DNA from 2 places in the Kitasatospora sp. NPDC059722 genome. Region 2 is predicted to be linked to the other one. Evidence: riboswitches for the same ligand, from Rfam matches in the RefSeq annotation. Region 2 holds a riboswitch; the other holds the start of a gene.
The links. Region 2 has a riboswitch for S-adenosylmethionine ahead of thrC (threonine synthase). Riboswitches for the same ligand answer to the same signal wherever they lie in the genome.
Positions count from the first base shown of each region.

Region 1 (4,188 bases), on a different contig from region 2:
CTACTGCTGTTGCTGTCGCCACGACGGACATTATGTCGGTCCCTTATTCCGTCTTCACGCCGGGGGGTCTCCCTCGGAGTGTCCGGTGCGTGCGGTATGCCCGCTTGGGGGGCACCCAGGTGCCCGGACGGTACCTGAGCAGCGGCGTGTCCCTTTTCTGACGGTTCCTCGGAGGGCCCTTGGACCCCGTTGCCCAGCGTGTCGATGCACGGTCGGCGCAGTGCCCGGAGGTAGGGGAGCGGGCCCGGCTGTCGGCCGTCCGGGTGGACTGCGCGTGGCCGGGTGACGGGGCGTCCTCCGGGCGGGTGAGCCCCGGGCGCGGCGCCTTGAGGAGGAACGCGCGCGGGGGAGGGCTCGGCCGGGGGTGATCCGGAGTAGCATCCGGGTCAGGCGAACGTGGTCCGGATCACACTTGAGGGAGCAGGGTCAATGGCGTACACGACCGATGAGACGCTCACCGTCCTCGTCTACAGCGACGACCGCAACACCCGCGAGCAGGTGCTGACGGCGCTCGGCCGCCGGCCCGCCGAGGATCTGCCGGAGCTGTCCTACCTGGAGTGCGCGACCACCCCCGCGGTGCTGCGGGCGCTGGAGAAGGGCGGCGTCGACCTCTGCATCCTGGACGGCGAGGCGGTGCCGGCCGGCGGGCTCGGACTCGGGCGCCAGCTCAAGGACGAGATCTACGGTTGCCCGCCGGTGCTGGTGCTGATCGGCCGGCCGCAGGACTCCTGGCTGGCCGCCTGGAGCCGGGCCGACGCGGCGATCTCGCGCCCGGTCGACCCGGTCGCACTGGCCGGGGCGGTGGCCACGCTGCTGCGGGCGCGCCTGGCCAAGCGGGCCCCCGCGACGCGCTGAGCGGCGCCGTCTCAGTACTAGAGAAGACAGGGCCGGAGGTACCCCGCTGCTCGATAGGCTGACTCCATCCGTACGGACGTCCCCCCTGGGGGAACCGACAACAGCTGGAGTCAGCCATGGTGAACGTGAACCCTGCGAACGGTGGTACCGACCCCGCGCAGGTGGTCCGCACCTGGCCGGACCTCCTGGCGGCGCTGTTGAAGGGGGAGGACCTCGACCGCTCGGCCACCGCGTGGGCGATGGACCGGATCATGAGCGGCGAGGCGTCCCCCGTCCAGGTCGCCGGGTTCATGGTGGCGCTGCGGGCCAAGGGCGAGACGGTCGACGAGATCAGCGGCCTGGTGGACGCGATGTACGCGCACGCCGAGCCGCTGGACATCCCGGGCCCGGCGGTGGACATCGTCGGTACCGGCGGCGACCGCGCCAAGACCGTCAACATCTCCACGATGTCCGCGATCGTCGCCGCGGCCGCCGGTGCCAAGGTGGTCAAGCACGGCAACCGGGCGTCCTCCTCGGCGAGCGGGTCGTCGGACGTGCTGGAGAAGCTCGGCATCGCCCTGGACCTGTCGGCCCGGCGGGTCGCCGAGGTGGCCGAGGAGGTCGGGCTCACCTTCTGCTTCGCGGCGAGGTTCCACCCGTCGATGCGGCACGCCGCCACCGCCCGGCGCGACCTCGGGGTGCCGACCGCGTTCAACATCCTCGGCCCGCTGACCAACCCGGCGAAGGTCACCGCGCACGCCGTCGGCTGCTTCGACACCCGGCTCGCCGGGCTGATCGCGGGCGTCCTCGCCCGGCGCGGCTCCACGGCGCTGGTCTTCCGCGGCGACGACGGCCTGGACGAGCTGACCGTCACCACGACGTCGCAGGTGTGGATCGTGCGGGACGGCATCGTCACCGAGACCGCCTTCGACCCGCGGGACGTCGGCATCGAGCTCGTCGGCATCGAGGCGCTCCGCGGGGCGGACGCCTCCTACAACGCCGAGGTCGCGCGCCGGCTGCTGGCCGGGGAGCGCGGGCCGGTGCGGGACGCCGTCCTGCTCAACACGGCGGCGGCGCTGGTGGCGCTGGACCTGACGGACGCGCCGCTCGCCGAGCAGCTGGCGGCCGGCATGGAGCGGGCCGCGGCGGCCGTGGACTCGGGCGCGGCGCAGGAGCTGCTGCGGCGCTGGTCGGAGGCCACCGGCCGGGACTGACAAGCGAGTTGAGGGGCCCGTGGCAGTTCGTCGCCGCGGGCCCCTTCGGCTGTCCGGATGGTGGATGCCTGTTTGACCACCGGGCGGACGCGACCTAGAGTCCTGTCCAGGTCATGAGTGACAGCGACAAGCCCCAGCTTGCTGTCCGGCAACCCTCCGTCCGTGGCGGGGTGCCCTGGGTGAGGACCGGGCCGCGCGGCGAACCGTCCGCGAGGCAAGCGCGGACGCCCGACGACTAGCACTCCCGGGGTCCCTCGACCTCCGAAGGAGTGCATCCTCATGTCCCTTGCCACCGAAATCTGCGCCCCCCTGGCCGTCCTCGGCCACGACGTCCAGGTGCCGCTCGTCAACGGCGAGAAGGTCGGCTACGCGCCGCTCGACTACGCGGCCAGCTCGCCGGCGCTGCAGCGGGTGTGGGACGACGTCGCCGCGTACGCCCCCTACTACGGCAGCGTGCACCGCGGCGCCGGGTACCTCTCGCAGCTGTCCACCGACCTGTTCGAGCAGAGCCGCCGGACCGTCGGCGAGTTCCTCGGCCTGCGCGAGGGCGACCAGGTGGTCTTCACCCGGGCCACCACCGACTCGCTCAACCTGCTCGCCGCCGCGCTGCCGGCCGGCACCCGGGTGTTCGCGTTCGAGACCGAGCACCACGCCTCGCTGCTGCCCTGGGCCCACGCCGGGCTCGACGTCACCTACCTGCGCGCTCCCCGCTCGCACGCCGAGGCCGTCGCCGCGCTGGACGCCGCGCTCGCCGGGGCGCCCGAGGGCCCGAAGCTGCTGTGCGTCACCGGCGCCTCGAACGTCACCGGCGAGCTGTGGCCGGTCGCCGAGCTCACCGCGACCGCGCACCGGCACGGCGCCCGGGTGGTGCTGGACGCCGCGCAGCTCGCCCCGCACCACCGGGTCTCGGTGGCCGAGCTGGACGTCGACTGGATCGCCTTCTCCGGCCACAAGATCTACGCGCCGTTCGGCGCCGGGGTGCTGGCCGGCCGGGCGGACTGGCTGGACGCGGCCGAGCCGTACCTGGCCGGCGGCGGTGCGACCCGGACGGTGGCCCGGGAGGCCGACGGTTCGGTGGCCGTCCAGTGGCACACCGGCCCGGCCCGGCACGAGGCCGGCTCGCCGAACGTCATCGGCGCCTACGCCATCGCGTCCGCCTGCCGGGCGCTGAGCGAGGCCGGCTTCGACGCGCTGGAGGCCCGCGAGCAGGCGCTGATCGCCCGGCTCACGGCCGGGCTGGCGGAGATCCCGCAGGTCAAGGTGCTGAGCCTGTTCGGCTCCGACTCGGCGCGGGTGGGCGTGCTGTCCTTCGTCGTCCGGGGCTGGAACAGCTCGCACTTCTCGGCCGCGCTCTCCGCCGAGTACGGCATCGGCGTGCGCGACGGGCTGTTCTGCGCGCACCCGCTGGTGCGCACGCTGCTCGGCGACGAGGACGTGGCGCCGTCCGAGTGCGGCGCGCCGGAGCCGTCGCTGCCGGGCGAGCGCAGCCTGAACGCCATCCGGGTCAGCTTCGGCGCCGGGACCCCGGACGAGCACGTCGACCGCTTCCTGACCGCCGTCCGCGAGCTGGTCACGGACGGCGCGGCGTGGAACTACCGGAACGAGGGCGGCCGTTGCGTCGCCGACACTCGCCGTGAGGACTGAGGACTGAGGACTACTCGTCCAGGCCGAGCGCGAACGCGGCCTCCAGGTCGTGCTGGGAGTAGGTGCGGAAGGCGATCTGGGTCTCGGTGTGGGCGACGCCCGGGACCTTGTTCAGCCGGCCCGGGATGACGTCGGCCAGGTCGTCGTGCTTGCGCACCCGCACCATCGCGACCAGGTCGTAGCCGCCGGTCACCGAGTACACCTCGCTGACGCCCTCGATGGCGGCGATGGCCTCGGCGATCTCCGGGATGCGGTCGACACTGGTCTTGATCAGGACGATGGCGGTGATCACTGTTCCGGCTCCTTCGTGGGGTGGCGCCAGCGTATCGGGCCTCAGCCGGGTCGTCTCGGGGGGTGACCGACGACGGTGCAGGCGTAGAGGAAGCCGGCGCAGAAGCCGATCACGTGGACCAGGTAGGCGACCCCGGGCCCGGCCGAGTGCACCGACCACCACTGCAGGGCGAACCAGAGGCCCAGCACCAGCCAGGCCGGGAAC
Region 1 covers NZ_JBHWGD010000020.1:67,369-71,556, reverse strand. Annotated here, with positions in the region: gene ACFV4F_RS15925 (heme-copper oxidase subunit III) at 1-31, opposite strand, end outside; gene ACFV4F_RS15920 (hypothetical protein) at 430-855, shown strand; gene trpD (anthranilate phosphoribosyltransferase) at 972-2,048, shown strand; SAM riboswitch class IV at 2,158-2,275, shown strand; gene ACFV4F_RS15910 (aminotransferase class V-fold PLP-dependent enzyme) at 2,328-3,692, shown strand; gene ACFV4F_RS15905 (Lrp/AsnC ligand binding domain-containing protein) at 3,703-3,984, opposite strand; gene ACFV4F_RS15900 (rhomboid family intramembrane serine protease) at 4,026-4,188, opposite strand, start outside.
Region 1: it holds a riboswitch for S-adenosylmethionine, as region 2 does, so the genes downstream of both, ACFV4F_RS15910 (aminotransferase class V-fold PLP-dependent enzyme) here and thrC (threonine synthase) in region 2, are expected to answer to the same signal.

Region 2 (4,188 bases):
CGGCCTCGCGCAGGGCGGCGAGGCGCTCGTCGACGTCCGGGCGGTGGGCGCGCTCGCGCAGGAAGTCGGCGTCGGCGCCCAGGGCGTGCACGCCGAGGCGGGTCGTGCGGCCGTCGTGGGTGATGGTGAGGGCGTCGTGGTCGACGGTCGCGTGCAGGATCTCCTCGCAGCACGCGGCGAAGGCCCTCGCCCAGCGTTCGGTGAGGAAGCCGGCCCGGTCGGCGCCGAGGATGCCGGTGAGGACGGCCCTGGCCACGTCGTCCGGGAGGAGCCGGAAGTACTCGGGCGGGGCCCACGGGGTGTGGGAGAAGTGGCCGATGCGCAGGTCGGGGCGGGCCGCGCGGAGCAGGGCCGGGGTGAGGGACAGGTGGTAGTCCTGGACCAGGACGGCGGCGTTCGGGGCGGCCTCGGCCGCGAGGGCGTCCGAGAAGGCCCGGTTGTACGTCTCGTAGGCGGCCCACTCGGTGCGGAAGCCGGCGTCGAAGGCGGGGGCGGTGGGCGTGGCGTAGAGCAGGTGGCTGACGAACCAGAGGGTCGAGTTGGCGACGCCGTTGTAGGCGCGGGCGAAGGTCTCCGGGTCGATGTCCAGCATCCGGACGGCCTGTCCGCCGACGTCGTGGCCGGCCAGGTCGAGGCGGCCGTGGGGGGCTTCGCGGGCGGCCCGGCGGTCCGCGTCGCCCAGGGCGGCGCACACCCAGACGGCGTTCGGGTCGTCGATCGCGGAGAGGCCGGAGACCAGGCCTCCGCCACCGCGTTTGAGGGTCAGCGTGCCGTCGTCCGCGGTGCTGAAGGAGACCGGTCCGCGGTTGGACGCCACCAGCACGGTCGCGCTCGAACGTTTGGTCGATGAATCGGCCATGAGTCCTCTTCTGGGTCTACCCGTTCACCCTTCGGGGTGGAATCCGAGCGTACGGCGGAGCGGAGCGCAGCGCGGCCGTACCGTCGAAGACCTGCGACATGCAGCGGTCAGGGCTTGGCCGCCATGAGGCTCCGCAGGGGTCGAGTGGGAAGCCTCCTCGTCGAGAGGGGGAGGAGTCACGGTTGGTACGTTGCCGGTCGGCAGACGTCGCAAACCAATCGCCGGACAACCGGCGAGATCGCAGCGGCCGCACTGCTCGGGTCTGTCACTCGTCGGTGCGGCGCTTCGCGTACTCGGGGACGGTGTGCATCGGGGGGCGTTCCGTGGCCGTCACGGGGTGCGTGTGGGCGGTGAACGCGCGGGTCTCCGGGTCGCGGGTGAACTGCGTGAGCAGCGGGTGGACGAGGTCGGCCGACGCCTTGAGGCGGTGGGCGCGGTCGAGGCGTTCCAGCGCGGTCCGGTAGATGGTGGCGGCCATCCGGCCGAGGGCCTGGCCGTCCTGGTGGCGGTGGTGGCGGACGCCGACGTCGACCTGGGCCAGGGCGTCGAGGCCGACGAGCTCCAACGCGTCGACCAGGAGGCCGAGTTCGACGCCGTAGCCGGTGGGGAAGGGGAGCCGTTCGAGCAGTACGCGGCGGGCCGCGTACTCGCCGCCGAGCGGCTGGACGAAACCGGCGAGTTCCGGCCAGTGCAGGTTGAGGAGGGGGCGGGCGACCAGTTCGGTCACCCGGCCACCGCCGGCCGGGAAGACCGCGTCAGGGTCCCCGGCGGAGCCGCTGACTTCGAGCGGGCGGTCGTACATGGCCTTGACCAGCTGGATGTCCGGCTCGGTGAGCAGCGGGCCGACGGTGCCGGAGACGAAGGCGGGGTCGAACTCGCGCAGGTCGGCGTCGACGAAGCAGACGATGTCGCCGCGGGTGACCAGCAGCGAGCGCCACAGCACCTCGCCCTTGCCGGGCACGGCGGGCAGCCGGGGCAGGATCCCGTCGCGCGGCACGACCCGGGCGCCGGCCGCGGCGGCCACGGCGGCGGTGTCGTCGGCGGAGCCTGAGTCGACGACGACGAGCTCGTCGACGAGGGGGAGGCGCTCCATCAGCTCGCGCCGGATCGTGCGGACGATGTCGCCGACGGTGGCCGCCTCGTCGAGGGCGGGCAGGACGACGCTGACGGTGTGGCCGGTGCGGCGCTTGGCCGCCAGGAGGGTGTCGACCGGCCGGTCGGCCGCGCTCCACGAGCGGCGGCCCAGCCAGGAGGCCGCCTGCGGGAGGAGTGCGGGGGTCGGTTCGGCGGGCACGGGACTCTCCTCGGCGGATCGGGGTGGAACGGGCCATCTCGCGTGGCGGACGGTCCCTTTCGGGCTCGGCGCCTTCGGATACAGTCTTCGTACAGCGGTCGGACCTTCGCACGCCGGGGTCACCGCTGACGACAACTTCACATGCTCATCCAGAGGGACTGAGGGAACGGCCCGTTGACGTCCCGGCAACCTTCTCGCGCGGCTTTCACCAGGCCCCGGCGGGACAGGTGCCAATTCCGGCCCGTGGTGCGCCCGCACCACGGGGAAGATGAGGAGAGAGGCCTCCGCCATCATGGCTATCGACACAGTCGCACCCGCATCCGTGGATCTCGGCCCCGCCACCGCCCTGTCCTGTCGGGAGTGCGGCACCCGCTTCCCGCTCGGTCCGAGCTTCGCCTGTGTGGAGTGCTTCGGGCCGCTGGAGATCGCGTACGAGTTCGGGAGCGAGGCCGCCGAGGAGCTGCGCAAGCGCATCGAGGCCGGGCCCGCGTCGATCTGGCGCTACGCGCCGCTGCTGCCGGTGCCCGCGGACGTCGCTTCGAAGCCGAACCTGAATCCCGGCTGGACCCCGCTGGTCAAGGCGGACAACCTCGGTCGCGAGCTCGGGTTCACCGCGAACCTGTACGTGAAGGACGACTCGGGGAACCCGACGCACTCGTTCAAGGACCGCGTGGTGGCCTGCGCGATCGAGGCCGCGCGCGCCTTCGGCTACACCACGCTCTCCTGCTCGTCGACCGGCAACCTGGCCGGTGCGGTGGGTGCGGCGGCGGCCCGGGCCGGGTTCCGCTCGTGCGTGTTCATCCCGCACGACCTGGAGCAGGGCAAGGTCGTCATGGCCGGTGTGTACGGCGGCGAGCTGGTCGGCATCGAGGGCAACTACGACGACGTGAACCGCTTCTGCTCGGAGCTGATCGGCGACCCGGCCGGCGAGGGCTGGGGCTTCGTCAACGTCAACCTCCGCCCGTACTACGGCGAGGGCTCCAAGACGCTCGCGTACGAGATCTGCGAGCAGCTCGGCTGGCGGCTGCCGGAGCAGATCGTCATCCCGATCGCCTCGGGCTCGCAGCTCACGAAGATCGACAAGGGCCTGCAGGAGCTGATCAAGCTCGGGCTGGTCGAGGACCGGCCGTACCGGATCTTCGGCGCCCAGGCCGAGGGCTGCTCGCCGGTCTCCGCGGCGTTCAAGGCCGGCCGGGACGTGATCAAGCCGGTGAAGCCGGACACCATCGCCAAGTCGCTGGCGATCGGCAACCCGGCGGACGGCCCGTACGTGCTGGACATCGCGCGGCGCACCGGCGGAGCGGTCGAGGACGTCACCGACGCCGAGGTGGTGGCCGCCATCCGGCTGCTGGCCCGCACCGAGGGCATCTTCGCCGAGACCGCGGGCGGGGTGACCGTCGGCGTGCTCAAGAAGCTGGTCGAGACCGGGCAGCTGGATCCGGCCAAGGAGACCGTCGCGATCAACACCGGTGACGGCCTCAAGACCCTGGACGCCGTCGCCGATGCCGGGATGACCGCGGTCATCCGCCCGACGCTGGAGTCCTTCCGCACCGCCGGCCTCGCGTCCGCCTGATTCCCCCACGAGGAGAGCCACCCATGAGCGCCACCGTCCGCATCCCCACCATCCTGCGCACCTACACCGGCGGGTCCGCCGAGGTCACCGCCGACGGCGGGACCCTGGGCGACGTCATCGCCGACCTGGAGAAGAACCACGCGGGCATCTCCGCGCGCATCCTGGACGACACCGGCAAGCTGCGCCGTTTCGTGAACGTGTACGTGAACGACGACGACGTGCGATTCGCCGAGGGACTGGCGACCGAGATCAAGGACGGTGCCAGCGTCTCGATCATTCCGGCGGTGGCCGGCGGCTGCTGAGCCGCGCCCCGCTCCGACCGGGGGCGCGCGGGGGGGGGGGGCGGGCGTCGGTGGGGGGGGGGGGGGGGGGGGGGGGGGGGGGGGGGGGCGCGCCCCCCCCCCCGGCCGGCGCGCGGCGCGCCCGGCGCGGGCCCCCGCGGGGGGGGGGGGGGCCCCCCCC
Region 2 covers NZ_JBHWGD010000112.1:1,670-5,857, forward strand. Annotated here, with positions in the region: gene ACFV4F_RS37805 (trehalose-6-phosphate synthase) at 1-859, opposite strand, end outside; gene ACFV4F_RS37810 (glucosyl-3-phosphoglycerate synthase) at 1,125-2,153, opposite strand; SAM riboswitch class I at 2,296-2,428, shown strand; gene thrC (threonine synthase) at 2,446-3,726, shown strand; gene ACFV4F_RS37820 (ubiquitin-like small modifier protein 1) at 3,750-4,028, shown strand.